DNA from 3 places in the Paenibacillus sp. LS-5 genome. Region 1 is predicted to be linked to each of the others. Evidence: a T-box and tRNA genes for the amino acid it is inferred to sense, from the RefSeq annotation. Region 1 holds a T-box; the other regions hold tRNA genes.

What was found. A T-box is a leader RNA that pairs with one kind of tRNA and senses whether it is charged. The one in region 1 lies ahead of leuS (leucine--tRNA ligase), so its partner is inferred to be a tRNA-Leu.
Region 2: it encodes a tRNA-Leu, which carries the amino acid that the T-box ahead of leuS (leucine--tRNA ligase) is inferred to sense. The anticodon was not compared.
Region 3: it encodes a tRNA-Leu, which carries the amino acid that the T-box ahead of leuS (leucine--tRNA ligase) is inferred to sense. The anticodon was not compared.

What each region holds. Positions count from the first base shown of each region.
Region 1 covers NZ_JBWAVA010000002.1:68,054-74,424, reverse strand. Annotated here, with positions in the region: gene comER (late competence protein ComER) at 1-587, shown strand, start outside; gene leuS (leucine--tRNA ligase) at 688-3,141, opposite strand; T-box leader at 3,620-3,884, opposite strand; gene AC0MA3_RS03635 (AI-2E family transporter) at 4,039-5,106, opposite strand; gene bglS (beta-glucanase) at 5,304-6,026, shown strand; gene bglS (beta-glucanase) at 6,244-6,371, shown strand, end outside.
Region 2 covers NZ_JBWAVA010000011.1:53,740-60,110, forward strand. Annotated here, with positions in the region: gene AC0MA3_RS16700 (nucleotide sugar dehydrogenase) at 1-21, opposite strand, end outside; gene AC0MA3_RS16705 (CgeB family protein) at 570-1,541, opposite strand; gene AC0MA3_RS16710 (hypothetical protein) at 1,649-2,083, shown strand; tRNA gene AC0MA3_RS16715 (tRNA-Leu) at 2,265-2,348, shown strand; gene AC0MA3_RS16720 (helix-turn-helix domain-containing protein) at 2,414-3,325, opposite strand; gene AC0MA3_RS16725 (alpha-mannosidase) at 3,484-6,371, shown strand, end outside.
Region 3 covers NZ_JBWAVA010000015.1:91,562-97,932, reverse strand. Annotated here, with positions in the region: gene AC0MA3_RS20080 (hypothetical protein) at 1-463, opposite strand, end outside; gene AC0MA3_RS20075 (YjcZ family sporulation protein) at 855-956, shown strand; gene AC0MA3_RS20070 (CynX/NimT family MFS transporter) at 1,158-2,387, shown strand; gene AC0MA3_RS20065 (LysE family transporter) at 2,402-3,007, opposite strand; gene AC0MA3_RS20060 (Lrp/AsnC family transcriptional regulator) at 3,004-3,471, opposite strand; tRNA gene AC0MA3_RS20055 (tRNA-Leu) at 3,695-3,778, shown strand; gene AC0MA3_RS20050 (PAS domain S-box protein) at 3,985-6,371, shown strand, end outside.

The DNA.
Region 1 (6,371 bases):
AACAGATGGTTGTATCCATCACCAGTCCAGTGATGCTATACCATCTGGAATCCGCACTTCCGTCCAAAATAGCCAAAGTCATCCCCAGCATTACCCACTGTGCCAAAAGCGGAACTTCGCTTTGCATATTCGGCAGCAGGCTAAATAAAAAAGATCGGCTCATACTGCTTGAACTGCTGTCTTTCATAGGGGTTCCACTGGAAATCCAGGAAAAGCATACAAGGATCGCCTCTGACTTCTCCAGCTGCGGTCCTGCGTTCATCAGTTATTTCATTGAGCGGTGGATTGAAGCAGCTGTTAAGACCACAGGCATAGATGAAATCCTGCTGGGCCGGCTCGCTGGCGAAATGCTGCTGGGTACAGGCAGACTGCTGACCGAAGGCAATTTCACTCCACAGGAGCTGCAGGAGCGGGTCGCCGTGCGCGGCGGCATTACAGCGGAAGCTCTGAACCATTTGCGGACCAGTCTGGAAGGGGTCTTTGAGCAGCTGATCCTCACAACACATGATAAATATAATGAAGATGTCGAAAAGCTGGATACATTATTCGGTCAGGGCGACATCGTTCAAGGTCCGCTCGACCACTAGAGTTCCTCCTCGGGGCAGGAAACTGGTATTCGGATGCTTCAAACAACAAAGCCCGCAGCACGGATGACTCCGTTGCTGCGGGCAGAATTGCGTTCTTCGCTTAACCCACTACTATATTAACCAGCTTGCCGGGAACCGCGATGATCTTGCGTACCGCTTTACCCTCGACGGCTGCCTTCACATTTGGAAGGGACAGCGCATGGTTCTGCATATCTTCCTGACCCATATCCTGCGGGATCAGTGCGCGCTGTACGATTTTACCATTCACCTGAACAACGATTTCCACTTCGGCATCTACAGTCAGCGCTTCATCATAAGCCGGCCAATCCACATAGCTGACGCTGCCTTCATGACCCAGCAGCTGCCACAGTTCCTCTGCGATATGCGGAGCAAGCGGCGACAGCATCTGTACGAAATGCTCTGCTGCTTCGGTGGACAAGGTCTCCTGTTTATAAGCATCGTTAATAAAAATCATCAGTTGGCTGATCGCCGTATTGAAGCGCAGATGTTCGAAGTCCTCCGTGACCTTCTTGATTGTCTTGTGCCAGGTCCGTTTGAACTCATCGCTGCCACCGTCTGCGGTAACTTTGGTGCTGAGACTGCCGTCTTCATTCACGAACAGGCGCCATACACGGGACAGGAAGCGGTGGATACCTTCCACACCTTTTTCATTCCATGGTTTCGTCGCTTCCAGCGGCCCCATGAACATTTCATAGACACGCAGGGTATCCGCGCCATAAGCTTCCACAATTTCATCCGGGTTAATAACATTGCCGCGTGACTTGCTCATCTTCTCATTGTTATTGCCCAGAATCATGCCTTGATTCACCAGCTTATGGAATGGTTCCTTCGTATCCACCACACCGATGTCGTACAGAACCTTATGCCAGAAGCGTGCGTACAGCAGATGGAGTACCGCATGCTCGGCACCGCCGATGTACAGGTCAACAGGAAGCCATTCCTTCTGCTTCTCCGCTGAACACAGCTCCTGATCGTTCCGAGGATCAATGTAACGCAGATAGTACCAGCAGCTACCGGCCCATTGCGGCATAGTGTTCGTCTCACGGCGTGCCTTCATGCCGGTCTCCGGATCAATCGTTTCGACCCATTCTGTCACATTGGCCAGCGGGGATTCTCCTGTGCCTGAAGGGCGGATGGAATCGACTTCAGGCAACAGCAGCGGCAGCTGATCTACAGGGACAGTCTTCATTGTGCCGTCTTCGAGGTGCAGAATCGGAATCGGCTCGCCCCAATAGCGTTGACGGCTGAACAGCCAGTCGCGCAGGCGGTAGGTTACTTTGCCTTTGCCGCTGCCTTTTTCTTCGAGCCAGGTGATCATCTTCTCAATAGCTTGTTTATTGTCCAGACCGTTCAGGAAGTCGGAATTCACATGGGGTCCGTCTCCGCTGTAAGCCTCTTCTTCGACAATGCCGCCCTGCACCACTTCGATTATCTTCAGACCAAACTGCTTGGCGAATTCCCAGTCGCGGGTATCATGTCCCGGCACCGCCATTATCGCTCCCGTGCCATAACCGGCAAGCACATAATCAGCGATCCAGATCGGTACCTGTGCACCGTTCACCGGATTGACGGCATAAGCACCCGTGAAGACACCGGATTTCTCCTTGGCCAGATCCGTACGTTCCAGGTCACTTTTGCGTGAAGCCTTGTCGCGGTATTCTGCTACAGCGGCCTTCTGTTCTTCTGTCGTAATGAGATCAACCAGCTTATGCTCCGGAGCCAGTACACAGTAGCTTGCACCGAACAAGGTGTCGGGACGGGTAGTGAACACCTCCAGGCTGGCATCATGACCTTCAATCGCAAAAATCACTTCAGCTCCAGTAGACTTTCCAATCCAGTTGCGCTGCATATCCTTGATGCTTTCTTCCCAGTCCAGCTCTTCCAGATCCTCAAGCAGGCGTTCAGCATATTCGGTGATTTTCAGAATCCACTGGCGCATCGGTCTGCGGACCACTGGATGGCCGCCGCGCTCGCTTTTTCCGTCGATGACTTCTTCGTTGGCCAGAACCGTCCCCAGTGCTTCACACCAGTTGACCGATACCTCTGCCACATAGGCCAAACCTCGGTTGTACAGCTGGATGAAAATCCACTGTGTCCATTTGTAATACTCCGGATCGGTTGTACTGATCTCACGGTCCCAGTCATAGGAGAAACCCAGCGATTTGATCTGTCGGCGGAAATTATCAATGTTCTTTACTGTGATCTCGCGGGGATGTTGACCGGTATCCATCGCATACTGTTCAGCCGGAAGTCCGAAGGCATCCCAGCCCATCGGGTGCAGCACATTGTAGCCGCGCATCCGTTTGTAGCGGGAGACAATGTCCGTCGCCGTGTAGCCTTCCGGATGGCCTACGTGCAGCCCTGCGCCTGAAGGATACGGGAACATATCCAGCGCGTAGAATTTCGGTTTGTTTGCCTCTTCAACGGTCTTGAATGTCTTGTTCTCATCCCAGAACTTCTGCCATTTCGGCTCAATGACCTGGGCACGGTAGCCTGTAGGGGTTGTTGTGCTTGCTGCTTTATTATCGCTCATTGTATGCTCCTCCTTGGAGTGTTGCTTATCTTGTTAAAACTGCTGCGCTTAAAAAATTCAGGGAATGAACTCCACTACAAAAAAGTTTTGGGCTTCCGCCCGCTGTTATAATCGGATTTCTTGATTTGAACTGCGCTTCGAGGTAGAAATCCGAGAATAGCGTATGCTTCCGATGTGAGCTTTCCTGCGGAAAGCTTTCAGGCGGCCACTGACGTTGCTCCAGCTCCAAAATTTTTCTCCGTTCCGTTTCCCTGTAACTTTAATAAATCCACTCATTTGGTCTGCCGGGCAGCAAAGTCCAAGAATCCGCTCAGAATTCGCTGTTCCGCTAAACATGGTCCCAATACCCAAGTGGAAACGGCTTCGCCGTCCTTTAAGGAAGGTATCCATTTCAGCGAGAAATATAAGGATGATTTATAGTGTGATACCTATACATCCTTATATTCGCAAAAAAACCTCCCATCCCTAGCGTATTATCGCTAGGGACGAGAGGTTTGAATTCCCGTGGTACCACCCTAGTTAGCGGCTGGATATGCTTTACCTGCCACTCACTTTGACACCCTGTAACGGGGGTGAATCGACGACGGTTCACACGCGGACTTTAAGCTTCTGCTTACGGCTCCTGCGGCTTAACGCCGTTACTCCGAGGTGAGTTCATTCTTCTCCGTTAACCGGCTCGCACCCTGCGCCGGCTCTCTGCAATAACGGTCTCACGAATTAATGATCCTCTTCATCGCACTGCTATGCTTACTGATAGTTAATCAGTAATATTCACCACATTATATACAAAAGAAGCAGGTACAGTCAATGATTTCCCCTAATCGGCGCCAGACGGCCCTTAACCCAGCACCATTCCCCGGCTTTACGTAATTGTCTCACGTTCGTTCTTACAGGTTCCTACACCGGCTTACGCCGTATATAATACGCTAGAAAATGCTGAATCACTACTTTACCGGCTGCAAAAACCGGTACCGCCAGGATCAGACCAATCATCCCGGCGACTTCACCACCCACCAACAGCGCAAAAATAATCAGTAGCGGGTGCAGATGCAGCCGCCGTCCAACCACTTGGGGCGAAATGACGTTGCTCTCCAGCATCTGGCACAGGGTGTTAACCACTGCTACGAGCAGCACAAGGCGAAATGAGAGGGTCGAAGCCATAACAATCGCGGGCGCTGCACCGAGAAACGGGCCCATGTATGGAACGATATTGAACACCGCCACCACACAAGCAAACAGTAGCGCATAGGGCATGCCGATAATCGCATAGCCGATGTACGCCAGTACCCCTATAATCAGGCAGACCAAAAACTGGCCCCGGATATAATTACCGAGCGCATCGTCAATATCTTTAAGCAGCTTCACCATGGACTTGCGGCGCGAGCGTGGCAGACAAGCAACAACGGTCCGTTCAAATACATCGAAATCCTTAAGAATGTAGAAAACCAGAAAAGGTACGATAAACGCATTGAACAGTAGACCAATGGTAGTACCAATATTATCGAGAAAATGGGAGATCCCTGCCGCCAGACGATTTTCCAGCTGAAAAAACCAGTTGTTCATGCCCATCTCGACACCAGGAGGAATCAGTCTGGTATTCATATTACGCATGAGCCCCTGTGCATGCAGAGTCATCTCGGGCAGATGCTCGTTCAATTCTTCAAGCTGCTCGATGAACATAGGAATCAGATTAATGGCAATGACAGCGAGCGAGGTCAGGAATACGGCATAGATGAGTAGTACGGCAACACTGCGCGGCATTTTTCTCCCGGCGAGCATACTCACTACGGGATTCAACACATATGAGATAATCATAGCTGCCAGAAATGGAGCAAGGATGGCCTTGAGAAAGACGAAAACTCCCATCAGCATCGGACGGAGGAGCCACACAAAATATAATATGATCAAGGCAAGCAGTACTCCGATCATCCGGCGGAACCATTTACTTTGGGACCATTGCTCCATGTTAACCCTCCTGATCGTATTCAGCCAAAGACAGGCATACGATATCAGTATGTGTGTGAGGATGGCAAAATACTCTTGTTGCCCAACAAAAATTGCTTTTTTGTTATCCCGCTTCAGAAGTTGGTATGGTGGCCTGAATCGGCATTGGTTACAATTTACATGTAAAACGCTTTCATTTCGAGGAGGGATGTTTTTATATGAAAAAGTTGAGCAAATTTTGCGGTGCAGGTCTAACTTTGCTGCTTGCCGGATTGCTGGCGGGTGCTCCGTCTGCATCGGCGGCTACTGTCTTTTATGAACCGCTAACCTACTTCAATTCCGCAACCTGGCAAAAAGCCGACGGCTATTCTAATGGCGGTATGTTTAACTGCACCTGGCGCGCTAACAATATTTCGTTTACCAGCGGAGGACAGCTTCGCCTTGCACTCACCAGTTCAAGTTACAATAAATTTGACGGGGCAGAATACCGGTCTACTAACAAGTATGGCTACGGAAAATATGAGGTCAGCATGATGCCAGCTAAGAACAGCGGAATTGTCTCCTCCTTTTTCACCTATACCGGGCCTTCTGACGGAACTCCTTGGGATGAAATAGATATTGAATTTCTGGGTAAAGACACCACCAAAGTTCAGTTCAATTATTATACTAACGGCACCGGCGGACATGAAAAGATCGTCGATCTGGGTTTTGATGCTTCCCAAGGTTATCATACGTACGCCTTCGACTGGCAGTCAGGCTATATTAAATGGTATGTGGACGGTGTCTTGAAGCATACGGCAACCAGCAATATCCCCTCCCATGCCGGTAAAATTATGATGAACCTGTGGAACGGTACAGGTGTCGATTCCTGGCTCGGCTCCTATAACGGAGCCAATCCGCTGTACGCTTATTATGATTGGTCGAAATATACAAGCAACTAAAAGCGGGTGCTCTGCCCCGGCAGCTGCGCGGATCGCGTCTGCCGGGGTTCTTTTGCTTCGATTGGAAATCCCTTATCTTCAGAATTTGTTATTCGGATTGACACATTGGTATGGCAGCTTGAGCCGGCTTTCAGTACGATAATAGCAAGACAATAATACAGGAGGAACCGTATTGAGTCGCAGCAGGTTAATCAAATTGTCCGCAGCGGTCGCGGCCCTGTCGGCTGCTGTGTGGGGCATATGGGCTTACAGTTCAGTATCCAGCTCCGGGGATGGAGTGATAAAGGATTCTTTTACCGCGTTTAACACGGAGTTATGGAAGAAAACAGATGGCTACTCCAACGG
Region 2 (6,371 bases), on a different contig from region 1:
ATTAGAATATGGTGAGTTCATCTCCAATTCTAAGACCTTCCTTCTTTCTGCATTTTTTACTTATAATTACATTATATTTCAGTAAAAATGGATTGAATGGACTTCGTGATATAACCCTTGTCAATCAATATCGCCCCCCTAGTGCTGTATACTTTCATACTATGTATTGATAATCAAAACGTAATAGGATATAAGACTAAATTTAGCGTGTGAATTAGTCTCATCTAATTCGCATGTTGTTTTTAATGTGGCAAATATCATCGGTTCTCCGCTTAAATACCACAAAGAAGGAAAGCTGGCGTTTTACTCCCTGGTAGATGAACATGTGCGGCAGCTGATTCAGCTTAAAACGAAGATGAAGAAGGACTGGCGGAAGTCAAAGTCACGGGGGGAGGTGGGGATTTTTGAAACTGGAAGAGGGAAAGCGTCCGCTCGAAAGTTTTCCGAAGGAAAGCTCGCATCGGAGCATATGCTGTCTCCGGAATTTATCCGCTAGAAGTGGTATAAATCAGGAAATCCAGAGACAACAGCGGCTGGATGTCCAAAACATTCGCCGTAGTTACGGCAATTTAAGGTTGAACCTTCATCAGCAAATGATTAATTCGATGTTGAAAGGTGTGTGAAGCCAACACGCGTATTCTTGCTTGTATAGCCATTTGTCTGCGTTCCTCATCGTGTGCCATATAATATTGAATCTTCTCAAGTAAATCATTCTTATCTTTGAAAGAAACCATTTCCTTGCCTTCCTCAAAATGTTTCCACAGCTCTTCCTTATAATCCATAAGTTGAAAGGCTTCACAACTGGCAGCATCAAAGGTTCGATTGTTGATACTTTTGGCAATCACACCGATACGGTTTTTGTTGTATTTCTCATCAGAAGGACGATGGATATTTAGAACGATTTTTGAACCATTATAATAATTCACAACCGTTTCGGGCTTTACCCAGGCATTCACTACATGTAAATTCCGATTCCGGTTTTTCCATTTATTATAATGTTGTGCCCATCCTCTCCCGACGATTTGGATACGGTAGTCTGTTCTCGTTAACAGGAATTCTATAAGTTCAATTCGATTGCTATAGGGTACTCCTACTAAACAGATATCACTTGTATACTCTTCAGAGACGGGTGTAGAATGAAATACCTCCGGGTCTGTTCCTAGCGGAAGATGATAGACATATGGATGTCCAAGTCTTTGATATTGTTCTACTGCAGCTTGGTCGATGGTGAAAATGTAGTCGAAATAAGGGATAAGCGGTAAAGTCCAATCTATATAATATGGATCTTCCGTCATCCAAATGGCCGACTTTACGTCAGCTTGTTGCAAGAATTCCAATATGGGTCTGGAGATCTTCAATCCGGTCATGGCTACAATAAGATTAGGCTGCAAGGTTTGTGTCATGAGTTTTAATGCAGTTATATCATGATTTAATGTAAATATTTCACAGTAGTGGCCTGCATTCTGAAATGCTGTTATAACACGTTGTTCGAAAAAAGAATAAATGGCTCTAAAACCTGAAGTAATAAAAATGATTTTCACATTTCTTCCTCCCTTGTACAGGTAAGAGTTTTTAGTTCATAGGACAATGTACAAACACTTAATAATTTATGCCATATGATGATTAATAAATAATTGGAGGTGAACAAATGTCACATGTCTTAGTTGAATTTGCTAGAAGCTCCCAGACAAACCTGGACAATGGGGTGAGTATTCCCATTAATGCATCCCCAACGTTGATATTAGAATTTGGTATTAATGTTCCGACTGCAACTAACATCATAGAACTTCATACGACAGTAGGTTGGGAGGTGATAAACGTTTTTACTACACCCCCGGATCAACCCAAGCTCTCTCTTCAAATCCGTTTGGATGGAGTCGTTGTCAGTAGTGCTGAGCAAGGGGCTATCTCAAACGATGAAGAAGCACCGCTGTCAATGACCACCTCGTTCCAGTCGATTCTTACAAATGTATCTGTTGGATTTCATGTCATTCAAGTGTTTGCCTCAAACCCGGAAGATCTCCAAGGGGATGTAACAATAACCGGCCCAGCCCACATTTCTGCAAAAGTATACGCGCCTTAATAGAAAAAAACTCCTTTTGTAGAAGGCTTCCTTCTACGAGAGGAGTTTTTTCTAATATACTATTCATCTGTATGGCAGCATATGCTAAGTAGTTGAACATGAAAACATCATTTCATAAAAAAAATATTGCCCTCCCACCAGATTCATGATATATTACTTCTTGCGTTGCATTTCTTAATTTGCGGTCATGGCGGAATTGGCAGACGCGCTGGCTTCAGGTGCCAGTGGTAGCAATATCGTGGAGGTTCGAGTCCTCTTGACCGCATAACAACACAAAAGCTTCTGTACTGCTCATCCGGGCAGCGCAGAAGCTTTTTTGGTATGTTTTGTCTAGTAAGACAGCGCGGTTGAGGCTGAATAGGACGAGGTCTGCTGCTTGCGAAACCCGGAGGGAGATATGCCGCTCAGCTTATGGAATACCCGGTTAAACTGGGAGAAGCTGTTGAAGCCGCACTGTTCGGCGATAACGGAAATCTTCAGCCGGGTGCTGATCAACATCTGCTGGGCATTGCGGACACGTATCATTTGGATATACTCGGTCAGTGTAGAGCCGGTAACCGACTTGAACTGATGGGATAAATAATAAGAGCTGATGTAGAACTCCCTGGAGATCGAATCCAGAGACAGTTCGCTGCTGAAGTGACTGTGGATGTATGCAGTAACTGAATATATTTTTTGCATAGTGGAATTCCCTACTTCCTCCAGGACATAGCTGTTTCGCTCTCTTTGCTGGTACAGGGCACACAGAAATTGCTGAAACAAACTGTGAACCCATACAGGATTCAGGGGGGAGGCGCCGTGTGATAAGGTGAAGATCGAGTTCAGTGGATCAAACACAGCTCTCCGTGACTCGCCACTCAAACGGTAGATAGGCACTTCCTCTTCAAAAGAGAGAAACATATTTTTGTAAGCGGTTTCTAATCCAGGTATATTCTTGGGCATAGCGAAGTTAATGATCAGCCTCTTGTGGGGCGGACCTACCGGATATTGTGTCTTGTGCAGACGGTGCGGACGAAGTAGAACGATATCATATTGCTGAAGAGCATACGCATTCCCTTCGATCATATGGGTCGCTCTGGAATCCATTAAGATATGAATCTCATAAAAATCATGAAAATGCTGAAATTCCATATTGATGTCGTGGGACCGCTGGTCATAATCAAAGTAATAAAACAGCGAATCAGCCGGTGTATTAATGCTTACGCTATATCCTTGCTCATACAACAAGTCGCTATCGAGCATGTCCTGTCGCCGCCTTAGTCTGTAAGATGCCCTTATTATAAATCCAGAAAAGCAATATATGCAATATAAATGGGGGATCACAGCAAATATAACGTAGTTTTTGAGGGGAGGGATTTGCTATATTGGCAGTATGAAAGCGGATACAAGGAGTGGAGATAATGTTTTTGACAGAAGAAAAGCTGATCCGGCGTCAGGCGGAGATTGGAAAGTACAGGTACCGCAGGCTGCTGGAGATTGAAGAACTGGAGTTCGCAGAGGATGAAGACGGGGCTAACGGTGTGTATCCTGAGGCTGTCACCTTTGATGGCAAGATCAAGCTGCAGGAGCACTGGCGCGGGCGTGACCGTTATGTCTGGTTGCGTACGGTGGTCGAGATGCCTGTAAGTAAACCGGGCTTCAAAATAGCCGGAAGATTTGATTTTGGCAAGTCGGGGAGCTTCAATAACTCCGGGTTTGAATCCCTGCTGTTTGTGAACGGGGAGCCTTATCAGGGTGTGGATAACAACCACAGGGAGGTTATCTTTGGGCCGGAGCTAAGCGGGCAGACCGTGGAGCTGGTTTTCCGGCTGTGGTCAGGCCTTGAGGGCGGAGGTCCTGCGGTTATTCAGGATCACCGGATTAGCGAGGCGATGATTGGTTACCTGGATGAAACGATTGATGATCTGTGCTATCTGTCGCAGGCGGCGCTGGACACGTACCGGTATCTGGGCAGTGACCAGCCGGAGAAGCAATGGCTCAAAAAAGCACTGAACGACGCCTTCCGTGAAATTGACTGGTCTGAACCTGGTTCAGAGGCCCATGAATTGTCGCTGTACCGTGCCGGGGCCAGCTTGAACGATGCTGTGGATGCTATGCCCAAAACCTTTGATGTGACGGTTACAGCCGTTGGTCATACCCATATTGATGTTGCATGGCTGTGGCAGCTCAAGCATACACGGGAGAAAATAGCCCGGTCCTTCTCTACCGTACTGCGGCTGATGGAGGAATTCCCGGAATATCAGTTCCTGCAGACACAGCCGCAACTATACGACTATCTGAAACGTGATTACCCTGAACTGTTCGGGAAGATCTCAGACAAAATCAAGGAAGGCCGCTGGGAAGCTGAAGGAGCCATGTGGCTGGAGTCGGATTGTAACATCCCGTCCGGTGAATCACTGGTCCGCCAGATTGTGGCGGGCAAACGCTACTTCCGGGAAGAGTTCGGCATCGAGAGCAAGTATTTGTGGCTGCCGGATGTATTCGGATACAGCTGGGCTTTGCCGCAGATTTTACGCAAGTCGGGGATTTCGACCTTCATGACAACCAAAATTAGCTGGAATCAGTTCAACCGGATGCCGCATGATACGTTCTGGTGGCGCGGGCTGGACGGTTCCGAAATATTGACGCACTTCATTACCACCTCGGAGAAGAACGGAGATGCGTACACATACAACGGCCGGATGACAGCCGCAATGCTGCGCGGGATCTGGAATTCGTATCAGGACAAGGAGATCAATGATAATCTGCTGTTCACTTATGGCTGGGGTGATGGAGGCGGCGGGCCTACACGGGAAATGCTGGAGCTTCGGCGGCGGTTCGATAAGCTTCCAGGGATCCCCAAGCTGGAGATGGGGAGCGCAGGAGCGTATTTTGACGGGCTGCATGAACGGATTGAAAATTCGGATGCCTATGTGCATACCTGGAATGGCGAGTTATATTTTGAATGCCACAGGGGGACATATACCTCTCAGGCCAAGAACAAAAAATACAACCGGCGGCTGGAATTGCTGCTACGGGATGCAGAGTGGCTGCATACGCTCACCAGTGTCCGGCGAGGTGATCTTGCAACCGGTTACCCTGCGGAAGAGCTCAGAGGGATATGGGAAATCCTCCTCCGCAACCAATTCCATGATATTATCCCCGGCTCATCGATTAAAGAGGTATACGAGGATAGTGACCTTGAATATGCAGAAGGAGAGGCGCGGTCGCTGGCTTTAATTAACGGCTGCGGTGAAAAGGGAGAGCGGACGGAAGGACAAGGAAGTCTTACCCTGCTGAACAGCTCCATCTGGGATCGTCCACGGTATGCTGAGTTACCGGGTGGAACAGCGAGTAATGCTGTCATCTGTGATACGGCCGGGCAACCTCTGGAGCAGCAGCGTACAGCAGACGGGGGAAGGCTTGTGTATATTCCTTCTGTACCTGCTCTTGGTACGGCTGTTCTGCAATATGGCCAGGGGGAACTGGCTATTGCCCGCTCGGAGGAAGAATCACCGCTGGCTGATGCTGCCGGCAACCGCCTGACAACACCTCTGGTTGAGGTGGCCTGGAATGACCAGGGACATTTCACCTCGATCTATGACCGCCGGAACGGCCGTGAGCTCCTGGCACCTGGAAAGCGCGGCAATGTGCTTCAGGTGTTCGAGGACAAACCGCTGGATTTTGAAGCCTGGGATATTGATATCTTCTACCAGGAGAAAATGACAGAAATCTCGCAGCTTGAAGAATGCAAGCTGATCGAGAACGGTCCGCTAAGAGCGGTCCTGCGTATGGTCTGGACGTACCATCGCTCAACCATCACCCAGAGAATCGTGTTCTACCGCGACACGGCGAGAATTGACTTCTGCACAGAGATGGACTGGCATGGCCATAATCAATTACTGAAGGCAGCATTTCCGGTGGATATCCATGCTGTGGAAGCTACCTACGATATTCAGTTCGGCAATGTGAAGCGCCCGACGCACTGGAACACGAGCTGGGATTATGCCCGTTTCGAGACGGTAGCCCACCAGTGGGCGGATCTCAGTGAGAGGGGTTATGGTGTAGCCCTGCTCAATGATTGCAAATACGGGTATGACATCAAGGACGGCGTGATGCGGCTGACGTTATTGAAATCGGCGGTCCATCCTAATCCCGAGCAGGATCAGGGCCAACATTCCTTCACTTATGCGCTTTATCCGCATACCGGTGATTTTGTGGATGGCGGGGTTGTCCAGGAGGCTTGGGAATTGAATAATCCTCTGCGGTCGATTCCGGGAGAGCTGGAGGGTGAGGCCCTGTTCTCGAT
Region 3 (6,371 bases), on a different contig from region 1:
TTGTTACCAGCCTGCGGACTAAACGATTGATCAGTTGAAGATCATTGCTGCGGATGGCAACAGCCAAGGCTTCGGCATAGGGGAGGCAGGTAGCCAGCTTCCGGTAAAAAGGGATAAGTGATCTTGAAATACTGCGGTGCACACTCGTCTGGAAAAAGGCTCCTACTTGCCGATCAACCATTAACCCGCTGGAGTAAAAATTCACAGGCGGTTTAAACGGAAAAGTGATCAAGTAGCTAAGAGGATCAATACTAAAATCATCTGTTCTGGAAGACTTCGGCAAGCGATTCAGCAGTTTGCCAATTAGAATTAGGTCAGAGGTGCGCAAGGCGGTTGTCCATTGACTGGCGAAAGCGAAGCTGCTGGCGATTCGGCGGTAAAAAGGAAGCATGGATATGCCCATTTGCTGAAGAACTCTCCCAGTGACGCGATTCGGTAATTTTCTTTTTGCTGCAGTAGCCATAGCAGTATACTACCTCCCTAAGGGTGACAATTCACCTTGTGATACCATAGGTTATGGATAAATGGGGATGGCAGGAACGGCTATTCACTTCGTGTACGGATAAATAAATAGTCTGCTTTTGTGCTCAATTTACCGGCTCTTTGAGATTTCACAAGCATTATCCAGCCAGTTAGATTCTTCACTCCGCACAATATAGTTATTAGCATGTTGCTCAGTGTGCTCCAGTAACAGCCACTGGAAAGGGCAGCTCCGGCAGGCCCGATGTTGGAACCATTCACAATGTGAACCTCGTGTAAGGATCCTAAAGAGGGCAAAGTGTTACCTATTCGTCCAATCCTCAGCTCCCCAATGTACATAGTGTATTGTATACAAGTACAAAGGAGGAGTTAACATGAGTGAAAATGAAAGAGGGTACGGTGCGTTTACTTCCACAGGTGCAATTCTGGTACTGTTCATCCTGCTCGTTATCATTTCCAAATCTCTCTGGGTATAATTAGTAATCTACCTCTACACGTAAAGTCAGTCCCTCAGACTGGCTTTTTTTGCAGTGCGCGGAGGAGACTTTGCCGGGAAATATGTGCAGCGCAGACGGAGAGGGGATATAATGTAACAATGTGATTATTACATAGAACAGCCTTATATCCCGGACAAGCTTATGGCCTCCGTAGGGTGAAGGACTCAATCGGGAGGACACATGAGATCAGAACATCAAGATGCTGCATTACCGGAATTGGGCAAGACCCGGCCGGATAAGGGAGCCAGCCGTATTCTGCTGGTCGTGGGAATTATCTGCGTCGCAGCAGCTCTTCGGGCTCCCTTCACCTCTGTTGGATCACTGCTGGGCATGATCCGTGATGATCTGGGATTGTCCAATACACTGGCGGGAGCAATTACCACCTTACCGCTGCTGGCATTTGCCTTGCTGTCACCTTTTGCGCCACGACTGGCTCAGCGGTTTGGCACCGCCAATGTTCTTATGCTGGCCATGCTGGCGTTGTCTATGGGCATCCTGATCCGCTCAGGTTCGGGCACAGTCATGCTGTTCGCAGGCACAGCGATGATCGGGTTATCCATCGCCGTCTGTAATGTGCTGCTGCCTGGACTTATCAAAGGGAGATTTCCAGAGCGTATCGGACTTATGACCGGGGTTTATACCGTATCCATGAATATCTGTGCAGCTGCTGCCTCAGGCATCAGCGTTCCGCTGGCGCAGCATGCCGGATTTGGCTGGCGGGGTACACTGGCAATGTGGTTTGTCGTAGCCGCACTGGCGACACTATTCTGGATTCCTCAGATGCGGAATATGACCAGTGGCAGCAGCGAAAGTAAAAGACAATCCTCCGTTCAGGTCTGGCGGTCTCCGCTGGCCTGGCAGGTTACCCTGTTCATGGGTCTGCAATCGCTGCTGTATTACGTGCTCATTGCCTGGTTTTCCGTGATATTGGGTGAACGCGGGATGACCTCCAGTCATGCGGGCTGGATTCTTTCTCTTATGCAGCTGGCGCAGCTGCCGTTTACTTTTTTCGTGCCTCTTTGGGCGGGCAAAATGAAAAACCAGCGCAGCCTGGTGCTCATTACATCCATTCTTTTTATGATTGGTATTCTCGGTATCTGGCTGGGCAGCAACTCCTGGATGGTGGTATGGGCTGTCTGCATCGGAATTGCCGGAGGTTTTGCCTTTGGCCTCGTCATGATGTTTTTCAGTCTGAGAACCCGCAGCACACAGGAAGCCAGCGTGCTGTCCGGCATGGCCCAATCTGTCGGGTATCTACTCGCTGCAATGGGGCCCGCATTGTTCGGACTGCTGCATGATGTGACCCATAGCTGGAATATGCCACTGGCATTACTCGCTGTGGCAAGCATGTTGCTGTTCGTAGTAGGACTTGGGGCGGGGAGCAGCCGTTTTGTGGGTGACAAGAGATAAACTCATTAAATCCTTCATATAAGCGCAGTGAGGATGCCGTACAAGCTGAACAGGATCAGAATCATTGATGAATAGAGGTTCAGCCAGCGGGTGAAGGAGGCAGGGAGATTGGCACTAATCCAGAACAACGTGGCGGTGAGCAGCAGCCACCAGCAGGTGGAGCCAATCGCGATACCCGCCGGCAGAAACCATGAACTCCCGATGGTCGTTCCAAGTGAAACTGAGAGTACCGCGAAGCTAAGGATCGGGGCCGGATTGGCTAAGGTCAGCAGGAAGGACGACAACAGACAATAGGGAATGCCGCGGCGGGTAGCTTCAAGTATAGATCTGGACTCTTTGGGTAGAAGCGTCCTTACCCCCAGAAGTCCAAGAAACAGACTGCCCAGCAGACGGAGCGGCAGAGCATATGCAACAGTAAGTTCATTCACAATCCTAAAGCTGGAAACGGTCACCAGGGAATAATCCGCATCGGCCAGAGCAATCCCGAGACCGGAAGCAAGGCCGGCCATGAATCCCTGCTGCAGGGTCCTGTTCATACACAGCAGGGACATGGGACCGACAGGTGCGGCAACGACAAAGTCAAAGCCGATTCCGCTGAGGAGGGCAGTCCAGATCATCATGGTGTACGTTCCGAAGTGGGCAGCGGCACATTTGAGGTTTCTTTGACTGTTCCCAAAATAATGGTGGTACGGGTGCGCACAATGCCCGGCAGGCTTTTCAGCTCCTCGCTGATAATCCGGTCGAGATCATGAGTGCCCCGGCAGCGCACCTTCAGCACATAATCGTCATCTCCGGCTGTATGATGGCATTCTTGGATTTCCGGCAGCTTCTGTACCAGCTCCAAAAAAGCCTGACGGTGCGCCGGACGCTCCAGTGAGACTGCGATCAGCGCTCCCAGCCCATAGCCGGCGGATTCAGCATCGATCAGCGCAGTGTAACCTTTAATCACGCCTTGTTCCTCCAGCTTCCGCACCCGGTCCGCTGCCGCCGGTGAGGAGAGGCCGAGCAGCCCGGCCAGTTCAGCCCAGGTGATCCTTCCGTTCTCCATTACGGCCCTGATTATTTTATAATCAATAGCATCCATGTTATCCATCCTTTCTTTATTGTGTGTTATATATAATTTACCTAATATAAATAAATACCTCAAGGATTTATGATTATATAATAAACTGAAAATATAAATTTGCTTTAACTTGATAAGTGACTCGTTATTATATTAATGAGTTGCAATAAAAACCCCTTGCATCTGATTAGAAAAGAGAGTATAGTCTTACTTACAGCGATCAAAATGTTGAACTACATATTGTGCGGTCATGGCGGAATTGGCAGACGCGCTGGCTTCAGGTGCCAGTGATAGCAATATCGTGGAGGTTCGAGTCCTCTTGACCGCATCACCTACAAAGAAGCTTCTACTCTTGTTGTTACAAGAATAGAAGCTTTTTTTTCGTTTCTAAAGAGAGGTATACCCATTAGCCTATTTATAAGACTTGTGATCCAGGACAAATAATAGGACTTTCACCCCAGAAGCATCTTTTCTGAAAAAAAGGTATACTAGGTGTAGTTTCAGTCCCCACTTTTACAGAGGAGGCTCTATCATTTGACCGACACACTCTTTAAGCATCTGTTTATGCGGTCCTCTATAGGGTTCGCAGTAGTCTCCACCAAAGACGGTACCATGATTATGGCGAATCCCGCGCTCTGCAATATGTTTGGGTATTCGGAAGAAGAAATGATGAATATTCGTTACCTGGATATTGCTTACGCGGAGGATAAGACTGCTGTTGAGCATGATGTGGTCATGCAATACTTGCAGGACAGTCCCGGTGCGTCTGTAAATAAAGAAAAACGTTTTGTACGCAAGGACGGCGGGATCATTTGGATTGCGTTACATATCTTTTTGACGATAGATGAGACTACGGGTGAACCTAGTCATCTAATCGCCGAAATGAAGGAAATTACCAACCGCAAGCTGGCCGAGAAAAAGATTGAGGAGGACAGGCTACTCTATAATCTGATTACGCAGAACACACCGGATATGATCTCTTTTGCGGATGCGGACGGAACGGTACGCTATGTGTCTCCATCGGTCGAGAAGCTGCTGGGTTATCCGATTGAAGAGGTGATCGGCAGAAAAAGACCGGATTTTTACCATGAAGAAGATGCGATAGAAATGACCCAGCACGGGAAGGCGTATTCCGACAGTGATGTGTTCACCCGCCGGGCCCGCCATAAGGACGGACATTATCTATGGCTTGAAAATTCATTCCAGGTGGTGCGTGACAGCGAAGGCAATGTAGTGCAGGTGCTGACTATCGCCCGTGATATCACGGAACGCAAGAAATATGAGAATATGCTTGCAACTGCCCAGGAGCTGGGCCGGATGGGTTCATGGGAGTGGGATTCCCCGAGCGGGCAGATGACTGTTTCCAAGCAGCTGCGGATTATTTTTGATATGTGCGATGATGGTGAGAGCGGTACTCACAGCCTTATCGATTATATGCAGCTGTTGTCCCGCGTGGTTCCGGAGGATATGGGGCGGCTGCGGGCCGAACTGGGCCAGACACTGGAGTCCGGGTTCAATGGTCAATCGGTGTTTAGAATTGAGAACGACGAAGGTGTGCGCCGGGTTATTTATACCTATTGGGAAGTGGTTCTGGATCAATATGGTAAATTGTTGCAGATGAATGGCATCGTGCAGGATATCACCGAACGCTACCAGATGGAAGAGCAGCTCCGTGAGAGTGAGCGGAACTATCGGCTGATTTCTGAGAATTCACTGGATTTTATCTCACGGAATAGAACAGACAACGAGGCTACTTATCTATATGCTTCTCCAGTTTGCCAGCCTATGTTTGGTTACACGCCGGAGGAGCTGGAAGGCTCGAATGGGATGCAGCATGTTCATCCGGAGGATATCGACAGCGTTCGCTCCTATCTCCAGAAAAGTATGGATGGCGGTAAGCTGGAGCCGATTATTTTTCGCTTTTTGTGCAAGGATGGCTCCTACCTGTGGGTAGAAACAACGCTGCGCCATATCAGTGCAGGCCCGGGCGGCATTGCCGAAATGGTCTGCGTCACCCGGAATATTTCCGAGCGCAAACAATATGAATTGAAACTGCTGGAGAGTGAGAACCGGTATAAATCCCTGTTTGAGTATAATCCTTCCGCGATCAGTGCGATGGATCTGGATGGGCACATCCAGTCCTTGAATGCCAGTCTCCAGCAACTGAGCGGTTATCCGCGGGGGAGTCTTTTGCATTCCAGCTATAGTGAAATTATTGATCAGGAAGAACTGGAATTTGCCGAGGAGCGTTTTGAGCAGGCGGCCAAAGGATTGCCTCAGATCTTTGAGAGCAGGCTGATCCATAGGGAAGGTTATCCTGTTGAGGTGAGCGTGATTTATGTACCGATCATGGTCAATAACAAGGTAGTAGGTGTATTTGGTATAACCAGCAACATTACGGAACGCAAACGGCATCTTCAGCAGATTGAGAAGCTCAGTTATGAGCATGCGCTGATCCTGAATTCGGTCTCCGAAGGAATCTTTGGCATGAATCTTGAAGGCGAAACGATGTTTATTAACCCTGCGGCATCGACGATGCTGGGTTATGAGCCAGGTGAACTGGCGAGAAATATCAAGCTGCATACTGTGGAACAGACATGGCTTGACGCCGAACCTTATATCAGCGGGCGGAGGTCATTATCGGACTCCCTTTCCAGCTACCTCTCATACGAGGACAAGGAAGGGGTATTCTGGAGACAGGACGGGTCCAGCTTTCTGGTGAAATATCGCATGTCGCCATTATTTGATAACGGGGAACGGAAGGGGGCAGTTGTCGTTTTCCGGGATATTACTGAAGAGAAGGCTATTGTTAGGGCAAAAGAATCAGCAGAGCAGGCAGACCGGGCTAAGTCGGAGTTCCTGGCCATCATGAGCCATGAGCTGCGCACACCGATGAACGGGATTATTGGCATGGCAGATCT